3 regions of the Arthrobacter sp. Soil_N43 genome follow, and region 1 is predicted to be linked to each of the others. Evidence: predicted binding sites of a transcription regulator. Region 1 holds the regulator's gene; each other region holds the start of a gene.
The links. Region 1 encodes HrcA, which represses chaperone genes, less so after heat shock. Its sites were predicted from a motif close to TTNGCACTCGNNNNNNNCGAGTGCNAA; they were not measured.
Positions count from the first base shown of each region.

Region 1 (5,388 bases):
CCCGCCGGCCGGACCGGCTTCGCCCTGCCCGGACAGCTGGATCCGGGTGCCCGTGGCCACACCGGCGGGGACCTTGATGGTCAGCGACCGCCGGCTGCGGATCCGGCCCTGGCCGCTGCACTCGTTGCAGGGATCCTTGATGACGGTTCCGAAGCCCTCGCAGGATCCGCAGGGTGCGGACGTCATGACCTGGCCGAGGATGGAACGCACGGCGCGCTGGACCTGGCCACTGCCGCCGCAGATGTCGCAGCGTTCCGGATGAGTGCCTTCGCGGCAGCAGGAGCCGTCACACGTGGGGCAGACGACGGCGGTATCGACTTCGAGCTTCTTGTTGGCGCCAAAGACGGCGTCGCGCAGGTCGATCCGGACGCTGATGAGGGCGTCCTGCCCCCGCCGGACACGCGACGCCGGGCCGGCGGTTCCGCCGGCGCCGAAGAAGGTGTCGAAGATGTCCTGGAACGCGAACCCCTGGCCGGCGTAGCTGCCGCCGCCGAAGCCGTTGTCCGTGCCGTTCTCGTTGCCCGTGGTGTCATAAACCCTGCGCTTCTGCGGATCGGACAGCACCTCGTAGGCATGGGTGACCGCCTTGAACCGGTCAGACGCTTCAGCTCCCGGGTTCACGTCCGGGTGCAGGGTGCGGGCCAGCTTGCGGTAGGCCTTTTTGATCTCTTCTCCGGTGGCTTCCGGGGAGACTCCGAGAACGTCGTAGTGGCTGCTCAAAGTTCGTATCTCTTCCTGGTTATGGTGCCTGGGTATCGGACTCATTCGGCCGCGGGATCACGGACCGAGAATCCTCGAAAGGTAGCGGGCCACCGCGCGGACGGCGGCCATGGTGGTGGGATAGTCCATGCGGGTGGGCCCAAGGATGCCGATTTTCGCGGTGGCGTCGGGTCCATAGCCGGTGGCAACCACCGACGCCTCGGCGAGCCCGTCGTAGGGGTTCTCCCGGCCAATGCTCACGGCGACTCCACGGGGGTCCTGTGCCATGTCGCTGAGGAGCCGCAGCATGACCACCTGTTCCTCGAGGGCCTCGAGGACGGGTCCGATGCTGAGCGGGAAGTCCACGTTGGACCGTGCGAGATTGGCGGTGCCGGCCATGACCATGCGGTCTTCCCTGCTGCTGTGCGAGAGGGCCTCGAGGGCCCTGCTGAGGGCGACGGCAGCCGGCCGTTCGGCCGGAGCGCAGCCGGCCACGACGGCGGCGAGGTACTGGGGCAGCATGGTCAGCGCCGTGCCTGCGACGCCCGCAAGGAACCTGGTCCGCAACGCGGTCAGCGTGTCTTCGCTGAGTTCCTGGCCGACGTCGACGACGCGCTGCTCGACCTTGCCCGAGTCGGCGATCAGCACGATGAGGACCTTGCGCGGCGCCAACTGGACGAATTCAATGTGGCGCACCACGGCCCGGCTCAGGTGCGGGTACTGCACCACGGCCACCTGGTTGGTCAGCTGCGCCAGGAGCCTGACCGTGCGCTCCAGGACGTCGTCGAGATCGTCGGACCCCTCCAGCAGTGACTGGATGGCACGGCGCTCGGCCGGAGACAGTGGCTTGACCGCCGAAATCTGGTCCACAAAAAGCCGGTAGCCCTTGTCGGTGGGAATCCTGCCGGCGCTGGTGTGCGGGGCGGTGATGAGTCCCTCGTCCTCAAGCGCAGCCATGTCGTTGCGGATGGTGGCGCTGGAAACCCCCAAATGGTGGCGCTCGACCAGCGCCTTGGATCCGACAGGCTCGCGGGAATGGACGTAGTCCTCCACAATGGCGCGCAGCACCTCAAGCTTGCGTGGTTCGCTCACAATCCACCTCCGATCAACTGTTTTTGCGGGCAAGGGCAGGCAGCACATGGTTAGCACTCGACATCCCTAAGTGCTAACCAGTCTAATATGAGACGGCCCGTTGTTAGCATTGGTACCGCTCCGGGCGAAATTCCGGGCCCGTGTCCGGCCGGAGGCTGTTTACCGGCCGGGCGGCAGCCTCCTAGCGCAAAGCGGTGTTTAACTATGCAGTACCAGACCTGGGGCCCGCAGGAGATTGCAGCGCCCGCCAAGAACAGTTTGCCGGAAGTGCCGGTTGAGCGCGGCATGGTGCTGGAGGACGTGCAGTCCGGCTGGGTGGGGGCGGTGACGCGGGTAGAGAAGTCCGGCGGGATGCATGTGGTGGCCCTTGAGGACCGCCGCGGCAAGTCCCGTTCCTTCCGGCTTGGCTTCGGGTTCCTGCTGGAGGGCCAGCCCATCCGGCTGATGCCGCCGGCTCCGGCCGCCAAACGGCCAGGTTCCGGCCCGGCTGGACGGACGGCGTCGGGCTCCGTCCGTGTGGAGGGCCAGCGCGCCCAGGTGGCCAAGGCCAGCCGGATCTGGGTTGAAGGCAAGCACGACGCTGAACTCGTGGAGAAGGTCTGGGGCGACGACCTTCGGGTGGAGGGAATCGTCGTCGAGCCCCTTCACGGCATCGACGACCTGGCCGGGGCGGTCGCCGCTTTCCGGCCGGGACCGGGCCGCAGGCTGGGCGTCCTCGTGGATCACCTTGTCCCGGACTCCAAGGAGTCACGCATTGCGGAGGCCGTCATGGCGTCGCCCGGCGCCGCGGGGAACGTACTCATCGTGGGCCACCCCTACGTGGATGTCTGGCAGGCCATCCGGCCCTCCGTCCTGGGGATCGAGCAGTGGCCGGTGGTGCCCAGGGGCACCGACTGGAAGACCGGGATCCTGGCCGCCTTCGGCTGGCCGCACGCCACGAAGGAGGACGTCGGCCTGGGCTGGCAGAAGCTCCTGGGTGCGGTGCGGACCTACGCCGATCTCGAACCTGCCCTGCTGGGGCGGGTGGAGGAGGTCATCGACTTCCTCACCGTGCCCTAGTCGAGCCGGGCGTGTCATCGCAGCACCGATCAACAATTCTGGCGGGTCCCTTCGAAGGGGCGGACGTAGCATGGGGTGTATGAACGCGGGCAGGTACCAGAGACGCTCAGGGCGGAAACGGCAATGACCGGCGACCGGGACCGGGATGCTTTCCGGCGCCCGCGGCAGTCCCGGCCACGTGACGCGCTTGGCCGGCCGCTGCCGTACGGAAGCGTTGGAGTCGAGCCGGTCCCGGAGGAGCCGCTGCCGCCGGAGCAGACGTTAGTCTCGGCCAGGAACCTGCTGGACGCGGGCCGGCCCTTCGCCGCCCATGAAGTACTCGAGGCGCGCTGGAAAGCCGGACCGGCCGAAGAACGCAACCTCTGGCAAGGGCTCGCCCAGATCTGTGTCGGGCTCACCCACGCCGCCCGCGGGAACAGCGTTGGCGCGCTCCGGCTCGTCGAGCGCGGTGCGGCACGGCTCGAGGAGTACCGTTCCGGCGAGGGACCAACCTACGGGCTCGATCTGTCCGCCGTTGTGGGCTGCGCACGTGAGCGGTTACACACCGGCGGGCGAGCCGGCGATCAGTAAGGTGACCCGATGAAATCCAACGAATTGCTGCTTGACGCCTTCGGCCGGATCCATGACACCGTGGCCGCCACCCTGGACGGGACCGACGACGGATCCCTGATCCGCCGGCCCGCGGGCAACGGAAACTCAATTGCCTGGCTGATCTGGCACCTCGGCCGGATAGAGGACTCGCAGGTCGCCGCCGCCGCCGGCCTGGACCAGGTGTGGCTCTCACAGGGGTTTGCCGGCCGCTTCGGACTGCCGCTGCCCGACCGCGACACAGGGTACGGCCATTCGACCGACCAGGTGGACGCCGTGCATGCCACGCCGGAGATGTTGCGCGCATACTACGACGCTGTTCACCGGCAGACTGTGGAGTTCCTGAAATCTCTTGGCGACGAGGACTTCGACCGCGTCGTCGACTACCGCTGGGATCCGCCGGTGACTCTGGGCGTGCGGCTGGTCAGCACTATTGCCGATTGCCTCCAGCACGTGGGGCAGGCCGCGTACGCCAAGGGCTTGGGCCAGGCACACGGTTAGAGGCAGGCTCGGCGGCGCGTCATTCATTCCGCGCCCGACCCAGTATTCTTGAAAGGGCGCCTTCCGCGCTGCCGCCGTCCGGGTTACCGGCCGGGGGCGAATACCGGCACCAACGCACCAACGCAAGCTTAAGGAAGACTCACCGTGGCAGAAGACGCTCGTGACCGCAGGGACCACCAGTCCGGCCCTGACGTGCCCCAGTACCATGGCGTGCCTGCCAATGCGCTTCCGCTGACAGCCAGCGAGGACCGGCAGTGGGCCACGCTGGCCCACTTCGGCGGCATCCTCGGCTGCGTTCCGGCGCTGCTGATCTACCTGATTTTCCGGGAGCGGGGTCCGTTCACGGCCCAGGAATCCAAGGAAGCCCTCAACTTCACGCTGCCTCCCACCATCGCGGCCGTTCTTGCCAACCTCCTGGTGCTCCTCCCGGTGGTGGGCAATGTTTTCGCCGTCATTGCCACGCTGATCTGGATCGCATTGACGTGCTTTGCGGTGTCCGCCGGCATCCACGTCAACCGGGGCCAGCCGCACCGGTACCAGTTCAACCTGCGCTGGATTAAGTAAGCGCACAAGGCGGCGGCCCCAGACCTCTTCGGTTCTGGGGCCGCTGTTTTTTAAGCCATGCGACGGTTGTTTGAGCCATGCGCCAGTGGCGCGGGCTGGAGCTTCAGTCCGGCAGGATCCTGCGGACCACGGCGTCGGCCAGCAGCCGGCCCTTGAGGGTGAGGACCAGCCGGCCGCGGAAGGCGTCGGCCGGCACCACAAGACCGTCGGCGATAAGCCCGGCCACAGCGTGCCTGCCGTCGAAGGACAGTGTGCTGACCGCCAGCCCTGAAGCCAGCCTGGCCTCAAGCATGACGCGTTCCACACGGCGGGTCTCGGCGTCGAGGGTCTCGCGTCCGGCCGCCGGCGACACGCCGGAGCCGAGCCTGCCGGCGTAGGCGGTGGGGTGCTTGACGTTCCACCACCGGACACCGCCGACGTGCGAATGCGCGCCCGGGCCGATCCCCCACCAGTCATCCCCGCGCCAGTAGGCCAGGTTGTGGCGGCACGCCTGCTCCGGCGTTGCGGACCAGTTGCTGACCTCGTACCAGTGCAGGCCGGCGTCGGAGATCATCCGGTCGGCGAGTTCGTATTTGTCGGCGTGATCGTCGTCGTCAATTTCCGGAACTTCGCCGCGCCGGATCTGGGCGGCGAGCTTGGTGCCGTCCTCAATGATCAGCGCGTAGGCGCTGATATGGTCCGGCCCGTACGACAGTGCGGTCTCCAGCGAAAAGCGCCAGTCATCGATTGACTCGCCGGGTGTGCCGTAGATCAGGTCCAGGCTGACGGCGAGTCCGGCGTCGCGCGCCCACTGCACCACGAGCGGTACGCGGCTCGGAGTGTGGGTGCGGTCGAGGACCTTCAGCACGTGAGGCACCGCGGACTGCATGCCGAAGGAGACGCGTG
Region 1 covers NZ_JBDGML010000069.1:9,821-15,208, reverse strand. The annotation lists gene dnaJ (molecular chaperone DnaJ) at 1-720, opposite strand, end outside; gene hrcA (heat-inducible transcriptional repressor HrcA) at 778-1,791, opposite strand; gene AC3A3W_RS06680 (DUF3097 domain-containing protein) at 1,996-2,850, shown strand; gene AC3A3W_RS06675 (DUF309 domain-containing protein) at 2,974-3,420, shown strand; gene AC3A3W_RS06670 (mycothiol transferase) at 3,430-3,939, shown strand; gene AC3A3W_RS06665 (DUF4870 domain-containing protein) at 4,084-4,503, shown strand; gene hemW (radical SAM family heme chaperone HemW) at 4,607-5,388, opposite strand, start outside.

Region 2 (5,388 bases), on a different contig from region 1:
TCATCGTCGCTGTTCTCCTCGGGGGTTGAAACGGATGGTGGCCCACGGCCCGCTTTCCCACCGGACGGGTGTTGCCCGCAGCGGCGGGTCCTCGTGCCGGACATGCCGCACGGGGACCTCGCGGGAATGGTCTCCGGACGGGCCGGCCCGGGGGCCGGCCGGCGCCGGCCTTTGTTCGTTCGCGTCATTCCCCAGAACCTCGCGGTCGTAGGCAAGGCGCCGCCTCGGGTCTCGGAGCACCTCGAAGGCCTGCATGATGAGCTGCAGTTCAGCGGGCGCTGCCGTGGGACCGGCCAGGTCCGGATGGTGCGTTCGGAGGAGGGACCGGTAAGCACGCGCTATTTCCCGCTGGGTGGCCGTACGCGGCACGTTCAGGGCCGCGTAGTGATCCGGGAAATTGCCGAGCATGGCATTGCCCCTCTCCTGGTGTCCACAGGCTTCAGTCGGTCCACAGGCTTTACTGGCTCAGCGACCCCCGGGACCATGCGGGCCGCTGAGGACCCGGAGCGGCCTCCGGCCTGAGCCGGAAGCCGCCCTGGCGACAGCGCTGGACAGCCGTGCCAAGGGCCGCCGGACTCAGGTTCCGATCTGGTGGAGCTGGCCCTTGCTTTCGATTTCAATCTTGCGCGGCTTGGCCTGTTCCGCCACGGGGATTCGAAGCGTCAGCACACCGGAGTCGTAACTCGCCTTGATGTTCTCGGTATCGAGGGTGTCGGCGAGGATCAGTTGGCGGCTGAAAACTCCGCGCGGCCGCTCGGCCACCACCAGCTCAACATTGGGCTGCGTGGGATCCTGGCGTTCAGCCCTGACGGTCAGGACGTTCCGCTCCACATTGAGGTCTACCTTCTCGGGCAGCACGCCGGGAAGATCAAAGGCCACCACAAACTCCCCGTCCTCCTGCCAGGCGTCCATGGGCATGGCAGCCGGGCGGGCGGCGGTTCCGAAGACCTGCTGGGTGAGCCGGTCAAGCTCACGGAACGGGTCGGTACGGATCAGCATCATTTCCCACTCCTTCAGCACGTAGTGATTCAGGGTTATCCACCAGCTCATCTATGGCGGTGGATATAGATTTTTTATAGCACTGGTGTCAAACTGGTGCAAGAGGCACATCAAAAGTATTCGCAACCGAGGGAAGCATCGTGGCAGATCAGGACGAAGGCAGGGGCCTTTACGCAATTTCCGTGGTGGCTGATCTGCTCGGCACCGGCCAGCAAAACATCCGGCTGTACGAACGGCGCGGATTGCTGACCCCCGGGCGGACCTCCGGAGGGACGCGGCAATACAGCGATTCGGACCTGGCAGTGCTGCGACGGATCGGTGAGCTTCTTGAGGAGGGGCTCAACCTGGCAGGAGTGGCGAAAGTGCTGGAACTCGAAGTGGACAACGCCAGGCTCCGCCGGCAGCTTGAACGCGCCCGTGCCCGCAACGCCCGGCTCCTGGACTCATATCCGCCCGCCGGCCAGCAGGAATGATTCTTCCAACAGCTCCGCGAGTTCGCCGTCATCGAGCCGTGAAAGCCTGACCAGGACCAGCTGGGGCGACCGCTCGTGATGCGGCGTCCAGAAGTAGGTGTCTGGATCAGTACCCGCGAGGGCCTCCCGCTCCGCGGTTTTGACCGTCAGCACGCCCTCTTCCCACATCCGGGCCATCAGGGATTTTGCGAACCACGCCGGCTGGTTCCAGCTGCTGCGCTCCGTGACCCCGGGCAGCGCGAGGCAGATTCTGCGGACATCGTCTTCAGTGGCCATGCCCCACTCTGGCACCGGCCGGAAACTGCAGCAACCCTCGCAGGAGGCTGCTGCGGCGGTTAGTCCGCCGGGGAATCAGCCTTTGACAGTTCTCCGGTCACCGCTTCGCCCGGCACCCTGGCGGTCCGCCAGGTGTCCACAGCTATCACGGCCCCGAGCACCACCAGGGACAGAGACACCGAGGCCACGGCGTCGCTCACCCAGTGGTAGCCCAGGTAGAGCCTGCTGAGGGCGGCCAGGACCACGCCGATGATGGCGAAGATAAAGCCGATGACGGTGACCTTCGGATGCCGGTGGCGGGAGAAGACCAGGAAAGCGGTCACGAGCAGGAAATCCGAGGCACCGAGGACATGCCCGGAGGGAAACGAAAACGTATGGTCGGCACCGAACAGCATGAGTTCAACAGGCGGGCGCGTGCGTTCGACGGAATGGCCAATGAGCTGGGCCAGTCCAACACCCGTGACCATGGCCGCCGCAAGCAGGACCGGCCGCCAGGCGTGTTTGGCCAGGATGCCCCATGCGAGGGTAACCACCAGCACGATGATCGGCAGCGCAACCGGGCCGAAGACAACCGCCAGGATGATCATGACAACGGTCAGCGCCTCTGACCGGGTGGAGAGCAGCCACCTCCGGGCCGACTCATCGGCGCTTGCCAGGCCGTCCTGCTCCAGCACGTCAGTCAGCGTCAGGAAGAAGAAGAATGCGCCCACCAGGGCAAGGACTGCTGCAGTGATGTACAGCGCCTTCCGCGCACTGGCATCCATGTAGCGTTCCTCGACCACGAACTTGTCGTGGAAGACCCGCCACCACCCCGCCTTGCCTGCTGGTTCGTCTGCCACGTGGATTCCTGACTGTGCACGATGGAATGAACGGTTCTGTGTTGAAGATTATCCCTTCCTGCGCGGACGCGGGGCGAAGCCTCCGGGCCTCTTACGAAGCCAGGCTGCCGCTGTTACCGTGGGTTTCCCAGCCCTACGAGGATTCAGGAGACGACCATGAGCACCGAAAGCACTGGCACCGGCGAGGGCGGCACCGTTCCGGGTTCGGAAAACGGCGTCGGGCTCGGGGCCGGCGAGGCCAACACTTTCGAACCGGAAGAGGGGACCGAGGCCGGGGACTCTTCGGCGCGGGGAGAAACATCGGTAGCCACAGCCGAGGACACCCCGGACGTGGAACAAACCCCGGTGGAAACAACAGAGCCCAGCTGACCCTCAGCTTCCCGGCCCGCCTCCGGTGTGCCCCGGGAGCCCTGTCCTGGAACCCGCCCGCGGTGGATAATTGGACACACACTGGAGTGGCAACGGGGCTACGGAGGATTCCATGAGGATCGTCGGAACGCTAGTGATCATCTGGCTCATCATCGGCGCTTTCGCCGCCTTCCAGCGGGGATATTTCGGCGGCTCGCCGGACTCGTGCACCGAGGCCGGAACTGTGGCGATTACGGTCGTCGCCGGGCCCTTGAACTACATGGGGGTCAATCCCAAGATGGCCTGCGAGGTGCCGCAGCCTTCCCAGTAGCACAAGGGCGCACGGGCGTTCACCCGGGATTCACGCGCGCGTCCTCGGCTGTCCAAACGGGCTGGCTAGGTTCGGGCCATGGACATTTCGCGCAGAACGCTCATCACCACCGGCCTGGGTGCCGGCCTCATCATTGCCCTGCCGGGCACGGCCGTCGCCGACCAGCGGAACTCGGAGGCCAGCCTCCCGGCCGATCCGTTCACCCTTGGCATTGCCTCCGGCGATCCGTGGCCTGACGGGTTCGTGATCTGGACGCGCCTGGCCCTCAGCCCGCTGGCTGAGGACGGACTTGGCGGCATGCCGACACGCACGGTTGGCGTGGCATGGGAAGTGGCCGAAGACCCTGCCATGCGCAGGGTGGTCCAGCGCGGCGTCCAGCAGGCTGTTCCTGCGAGCGCCCACTCGGTGCACGTCGAACTGCGCGGGCTGAAGCCGGGCCGCGAATACTTCTACCGCTTCCGCGCCGGCCGCCATATCAGCCCCGTTGGCCGCACACTGACCAGCCCGGCCTGGCACGAGACGCCGGCGGCGCTGGCCATGTCTTTCGCCAGCTGCGCCCAGTACGAGCACGGCTTCTTCACCGCCTACCGCCGCCTCGCCGAAGATCAGCCGGACCTGGTGCTCCACCTCGGCGATTACCAGTACGAGTACAAGAAGGACTCCTATGTGGTGGGCGGCGGAAACGTCCGGGACCACGAGGGGCCGGAGACCGTGACGCTGGAGGGCTACCGCCAGCGCCACGCACAGTACAAGTCCGACGCCGACCTCCAGGCCGCCCACGCCGCGGCACCATGGCTGGTGGTCTGGGATGACCACGAAGTGGACAACAACTGGGCGGACGAGGTGCCGGAGAATGCCGACCCCGCCCAGCTCAACGACTCCGCCGGCAACTTCCGCATCCGGAGGGCGGCCGCATTCAAGGCCTACTACGAGAACATGCCGCTGCGTGCACCGTCTGTTCCCGCCGGAGCCGACATGAAGATCTACCGCACGGTCCAGTGGGGCCAGCTGGCAAACTTCCACATGATGGACACCCGCCAGTACCGCGACGACCAGCTGGCTGGCGACGGCTGGCGGAAAAACGTCGGCGAGCGCCTTGCGGAGGACAGGACCATCACCGGCGCCGGGCAGGAGCAGTGGCTGCTGGACGGCTTCCGGAAGTCCACGGCGCGCTGGGACATCCTGGGCCAGCAGGTGTTCTTCGCGGAGCGCGACCGCAACCAGGCGCCGGAAATCGACGACGTGTCAATGGACGGCTGGGACGGCTATGCCGCCTCGCGGCGCCGGATCACGCAAGGCTGGGTGGACGCGAAGGTGCGCAACGCCGTCGTCCTTACCGGTGACGTCCACCGCAGCTGGGCCAACGACGTGAAGGTGGACTTCAAGGATCCCCACGCGCCCGTGGTGGGTTCTGAACTGGTGTGCACCTCCGTCACGTCCAACGGAAACGGAACGGGTTCCGTCACCGATCCGACCATGGCCTGGAATCCGCACCTGAAGTTCTACAACGACCAGCGCGGCTACGTCCGGACCACGATCACCAGGGACGCCATGACGGCTGACTACCGGGTGCTGGACTACGTTTCCGCACCCGGCTCCCCGATCAGCACCAAGGCCAGCTTCGGCATCCAAGACGGCGTTCCCGGGCTGCAGCGGCGCGGCTAGGTAACCCAGGGGCGCCAGCCCTGCACTCAGCCGCCGGGCAGCATTGCTGCCCGGCGGTTTCGCCAGCCAAACGGCCGAGGCAAAAGGCCGGCAAAAAGGCCCGGCTTCGGCAAACATGTGTGTTGACCCACAATAACGCGTGAGCTATTCTCGTAATTGTTAGCGCTCACAAGGCGCAGCAGCTTCACAGAATTGAGTAAGGGCGGCATGGACGCCGCCTGATCGCAAAGCCCCCTGGTGTGCGGGCCTCAGGATCGCGCAGCAGCCGACCGGAGCCCAATGCCGGTCCCGTCGGAAGGCGCAGATGCCTCCCGGCTCAGCAGCAATTCGCGGCCGGAGTCAGCCGCGGAAGGAGAACAACGTGCGTTTCAAGAAACTCCTGGGAGCCGTCGCCGTCGCCCTGGCCGTGACCGTCGGAGCCACCGGCTGCGGCAGCCGTCCCGGCAGCACCGCGGAT
Region 2 covers NZ_JBDGML010000123.1:37,504-42,891, forward strand. The annotation lists gene AC3A3W_RS19570 (hypothetical protein) at 1-4, opposite strand, end outside; gene AC3A3W_RS19575 (J domain-containing protein) at 1-408, opposite strand; gene AC3A3W_RS19580 (Hsp20/alpha crystallin family protein) at 577-999, opposite strand; gene AC3A3W_RS19585 (MerR family transcriptional regulator) at 1,140-1,472, shown strand; gene AC3A3W_RS19590 (MmcQ/YjbR family DNA-binding protein) at 1,443-1,748, opposite strand; gene AC3A3W_RS19595 (phosphatase PAP2 family protein) at 1,808-2,587, opposite strand; gene AC3A3W_RS19600 (hypothetical protein) at 2,744-2,956, shown strand; gene AC3A3W_RS19605 (hypothetical protein) at 3,069-3,266, shown strand; gene AC3A3W_RS19610 (alkaline phosphatase D family protein) at 3,345-4,931, shown strand; gene chvE (multiple monosaccharide ABC transporter substrate-binding protein) at 5,293-5,388, shown strand, end outside.
Region 2: AC3A3W_RS19580 (Hsp20/alpha crystallin family protein) is a predicted target of HrcA. The motif match lies at 1,076-1,102, and genes of this name have one in related genera.

Region 3 (5,388 bases), on a different contig from region 1:
GGCCTTCAAAGCGCTGCTGGCCGTGCTGGCCGGCAAGGCGACAGCCCCCGGCAAGCTGCCGGCCGCCGTCGGGCCTTTCCGCCCGGGCTCCGGCTGCCGCTGAGGCCCGCTGAGGGCCAACATTCGGGTGATTCCTTCAAAGTCCCGCCCGCCGGGCCGAATGCCCCTTTAATGGAGGGGTGCCGATTCTGAATAAAGACATGACCCTGTGCATCTCGCTCTCGGCCCGGCCGAGCAACAACGGGACCCGCTTCCACAACTACCTGTATGACCAGCTCGGACTGAACTGGATCTACAAAGCCTTCGCGCCGACCGACCTCGCCCAGGCAATCGCCGGCGTCCGCGGCCTCGGCATCAGGGGCTGCGCCGTCTCCATGCCCTACAAGGAAGACGTGATCGCCCTCGTCGACGCCATGGACCCGTCAGCGAAGGCCATCGACTCGGTGAACACCATCGTGAACGACGACGGCCGCCTCACCGCCTACAACACCGATTACACGGCGATCGAGCAGCTGCTGGAACGCAACGCCGTTCCCAATGGGTCCTCCGTGCTGCTCAGGGGCGCGGGCGGCATGGCGAAGGCCACGGCGGCCGCACTGAGGGACGCTGGCTTCAAGGACGTCACCATCCTTGCCCGGAACGAGGCCTCCGGCCGTGCGCGCGCAGACCTCTACGGATTTGAGTGGCGTGCCGAGCTCGGAGATGCCACGGCCGACATGATCATCAATGTCACGCCGATTGGCATGGCAGGGGGCGCCGAAGCCGAGTCACTGGCCTTCCCCCTGGCCGCCGTCGACGCCGCGAAGGTGGTGTTCGACGTCGTGGCCCTGCCGCCGGAGACACCGCTGATCAAGGCCGGCCGGGCGGCCGGCAAGCAGGTCATCACGGGCGCGGAAGTGGCCACCATCCAGGCGCTGGAGCAGTTCGTGCTGTACACCGGCATCCGCCCCACCGACCAGCAGGTGCGGGACGCCGAGGCGTTCGTTCGCGCCCAGTAGCCCCGCAGGTCCAGCGAACTGGCTAGACCGGCTCCACCGAGACAGCCACCCGCTCGTCACCGATTCTGGTGAGGACCAGGGTGGCTGTTTTCTTGCCGGCCTTCTTCCCGCTGCCTTTGCCCGCCGGGAGGAGCTGTTTCCGCAGCTCCTCGGGAGTGACGGACGTGCCGCGCTTCTTGATGTCCAGCACGCCGATGCCGTTCTCCTTCACCCAGGCCTTGAGCCCCTTCACGCTGTAGGGCATGACCTCCAGGACTTTGTAAGCCCGGGCGAAGGGCGTGTCCACGGCGTCCGGCGCGCAGATGTAGGCGATGTGCTCGTCCACGAGGTGCCCGCCCAGCTGCAGGGCAAGGTCAGCCACGAGGCCCGCGCGGATCACGGCGCCGTCGGGCTCGTAGATGTAGCCCTCGACCGGGCCCACGGGCGCAACCGGGCCGCCGTCGAAATCCTCCGCGCTGGTGAGCTCCGCAGCCCCCTGGGGACCGAGCAGCAGGGCGGCCCTCCGGATCCCCGGCCGGGCAACCGCGTTGAACCAGAGCGTTACCTCGGTGACGTCGCCGCCCACCGAAACCCACTGGGCCTCGCAGCCGGCAGGGATGGAATCATGCGGCATGCCCGGCCCCATCTTGACGCCCACCGCGTGCCCGGAGGCCGCGAGCGATTCGACGAAGGACAGCGGCGGCGAAAAGGCCTCCGGATCCCAGATCCTCTTGGTCCCGGAGGTGGAGGTGGTGCGGCGGGCCGGATCCAGCCACACGCCGTCGGCGTCACCGAGGGCAACAGACGTGGCGTCCGAATGCACCACCGTGGCGTGCGGAAACGGAATGAGGTTGATGGTGGCGCACGCGGCCGTGGTTTCGTCGACCTCCACGGCCGTCACATCGATATCCAGGGACGCCAGGGCCATGGAATCCGCTCCGAGACCGCAGCCGAGGTCGGCCACGTGGCGGATACCCGCCTGGGCGAAGCGCTGGGCATGCCTGGCCGCCACATTAAGCCGGGTTGCCTGTTCGAGGCCGGCCTGGGTGAACAGCATCTGGCGGGCGAATTCGCCGAACTTGGCTTCGGCCTTGGTGCGCAGCCTGGACTGGGTGAGGACCGCGGACACCAGGGCGGGGGAGTGACCCTGCTTCCGAAGGCGTGCATTGAGCGTGAAGGACTGGTCCTCGCGGTACGGACCCAGCGAGGCCAGCAACTGCCATCCTTCTTCGGTGAGGAGCTGGGCGATCTGGTCCTGCGGTGCGTCAGACATGCCCTCAAGCCTAGTGGAGGGCCAGGAGGGCGCTTGCCGATAGGGTGGACTGAATGGACGCCAGCGCAACTCCCAGCCCAGATCACCCTGCCCGCAACCCTGGCGGCGCCGCCCGGTATGCCCACCTGGCCCGGTACGCGCGTCCGGCCCTGATTGCCGGAGTGGCTGTCGCCATCGTCTGCCTCCTGCTGCTCGTGGTCATCTTCCTGCTGAACTCCTTCAACTCCACCGTCTACTCGGTGGGCGGCAAGAACATCAACGACGCAACCGATGAAGCCCGGCAGATCCGGGAGCTGTATTCCGGCGTACGCATCGGAGGCGTGGTGTTCCTGGCCGCCTCGGCGCTGACGGCCGCCGCGGCCGCCGTCGTGCTCGTCCGCCAGCGTAAGAATTCGCCCCAAAGCGACGACGACGGCGGTGAGGACGTCGGGTTCGATGCCCTCACCGGGCGGTGATTGATGCCCTCACCGGGCGGTGATATCCGTCTTACCGGCGCTCCGGCAAATGTTCACCGGAGATGAACTTCTGGCACTCGCCTTGACCGAGTGCTAATCCCTTACATAGAGTCATCGTTAGCACTCTCCCTAGGAGGGTGCTAACACATGAAGAACTGCCAGCCTGGCTGCTGCCGGCACCGCGACGACGGTTTGCACGCTGAGGCGCAACAGTTTTCCAGTCCACAAATTTGCTGACGAAAAGGAGAGGTCCGAGTGTCGGTCTCTATTAAGCCTCTTGAGGATCGTATTGTTGTCCGCCCGCTCGAAGCCGAGCAGACCACGGCTTCTGGCCTGGTTATCCCGGACTCCGCGCAGGAGAAGCCCCAGGAAGGCGAAGTTGTTGCAGTTGGCCCCGGCCGCTTCGATGACAACGGCAACCGCGTTCCGGTCGACGTAACCATCGGCGACGTCGTCATCTACTCCAAGTACGGCGGAACTGAAGTCAAGACCGGCGGCGAAGAGTACCTCGTGCTGTCTGCCCGCGACGTTCTGGCGATCGTCGTTAAGTAACTCTTTGGATCCCCGCGCCGCCGATCTTGTCTGATTCACGTCAGGCCGGTCGGCAGCGCGGGGTTTCTGTCTTGAAAGGACAAAACCATGGCAAAGCAGCTTGCGTTCAACGACGCTGCCCGCCGGTCTCTTGAAGCCGGCATCGACAAGCTCGCCAACACGGTCAAGGTGACGCTTGGTCCCCGCGGCCGCAACGTCGTGCTGGACAAGAAGTGGGGCGCCCCCACCATCACCAACGACGGCGTCACCATCGCCCGTGAAGTGGAACTGGACGACCCCTACGAAAACCTTGGCGCCCAGCTGGCCAAGGAAGTAGCCACCAAGACCAACGACGTCGCCGGCGACGGCACCACCACCGCCACCGTGCTCGCACAGGCCCTGGTCAAGGAAGGCCTGCGCAACGTTGCTGCAGGTGCCGCTCCGGGCCAGATCAAGCGCGGCATCGAGGTTTCCGTTGAAGCCGTTGCAGCCCGCCTGCTCGAGAACGCCCGCCCCGTCGAGGGCACCCAGGTGGCCAACGTGGCAGCAATCTCCGCGCAGAGCGACGAGGTCGGCGAGCTGCTGGCCGAAGCGTTCGGCAAGGTCGGCAAGGATGGTGTGATCACCATCGAGGAGTCCTCCACGACGCAGACCGAGCTGGTCCTCACCGAGGGCATGCAGTTCGACAAGGGCTACCTGTCCCCGTACTTCGTCACCGACGCGGAGCGCCAGGAGGCCGTCCTCGAGGACGCCCTGATCCTGATCAACCAGGGCAAGATCTCTGCAGTCCAGGAATTCCTGCCGCTGCTGGAAAAGGCGCTGCAGAGCTCCAAGCCGCTGTTCATCATTGCCGAGGACATCGAGGGCGAGGCCCTGTCCACGCTGATCGTCAACCGCATCCGCGGCACCCTGAACGTCGTTGCCGTCAAGGCTCCGGGCTTCGGTGACCGCCGCAAGGCCATGCTGCAGGACATTGCCACCCTCACCGGTGCGCAGGTTGTCTCCCCGGAGCTGGGCCTGAGCCTGGACACCGTTGGCCTGGAAGTGCTGGGCACCGCCCGCCGCATCACGGTCACCAAGGACAACACAACCATCGTTGACGGCGCCGGTTCGGCCGAGGACGTCGCGGCACGGGTTGCCCAGCTGCGTGCCGAGCTGACCCGCACCGATTCCGACTGGGACAAGGAAAAGCTGCAGGAACGCCTGGCCAAGCTGGCCGGCGGCATCGGCGTGATCAAGGTCGGCGCTGCCACCGAGGTTGAGCTGAAGGAAAAGAAGCACCGCATCGAAGATGCCGTGTCCTCCACCCGCGCCGCCCTCGAAGAAGGCATCGTGGCCGGCGGCGGTTCCGCGCTGATCCACGCCCTGAAGGCGCTCGACGAGGACCCCGCTGTTACCGCCCTCGAGGGTGACGCAGCAGCTGCCGTGGGCATCGTCCGCCGCGCGCTGGTCCAGCCGCTGCGCTGGATTGCCCAGAACGCCGGATTCGACGGCTACGTGGTCACCGCCAAGGTCGCCGAGCTCGAAACCAACAACGGCTTCAACGCCAAGTCCGGCGAGTACGAGGACCTGATCGCAGCGGGCGTCATCGACCCCGTCAAGGTCACCCGTGCTGCCCTGCGCAACGCGGCCTCCATCGCTGCGCTGGTTCTCACCACCGAGACCCTTGTTGTTGAGAAGCCCGCCGAGGAAGACGAGCACGCAGGCCACAGCCACTAGGCTGCAGCCATCCTGCACGTCCTGAAGGGGCGGTCCAGCGCTTGCTGGGCCGCCCTTTTTGCATGTCCACACAGGCGTGCCGGTTTGGCCCTGAAGATCACGAAACGGTAACATGGATGTTTTGTGCCGCCGGTCTTGAGGGGATGTTTGTGCCAGTAGCGAGAACGACGGGCCAGCGGGGCAGCGGCTCACGCCATCATGCCGGTGAGGTTACGCGGTCCGCCCAGGTCAAGGCCAAACAGGGTTACCGTCCCGAGGTCCAGGGGCTCCGGGCCCTCGCCGTGCTTATGGTGGTCACCTACCATGTCTGGCTGGGACGCGTCTCCGGCGGCGTGGACATCTTCCTGCTGATCTCCGCGTTCCTGCTCACGCTGTCCTTTGTCCGCAAAGTGGAAAACGGCAGGCCGCTGCGCCTGGTGAGCCACTGGCTGCA
Region 3 covers NZ_JBDGML010000100.1:15,435-20,822, forward strand. The annotation lists gene AC3A3W_RS13100 (glycoside hydrolase family 3 N-terminal domain-containing protein) at 1-103, shown strand, start outside; gene AC3A3W_RS13105 (shikimate 5-dehydrogenase) at 180-998, shown strand; gene AC3A3W_RS13110 (THUMP-like domain-containing protein) at 1,021-2,250, opposite strand; gene AC3A3W_RS13115 (hypothetical protein) at 2,304-2,705, shown strand; gene groES (co-chaperone GroES) at 2,961-3,257, shown strand; gene groL (chaperonin GroEL) at 3,345-4,955, shown strand; gene AC3A3W_RS13130 (acyltransferase family protein) at 5,099-5,388, shown strand, end outside.
Region 3: groES (co-chaperone GroES) is a predicted target of HrcA. The motif match lies at 2,776-2,802, and genes of this name have one in related genera.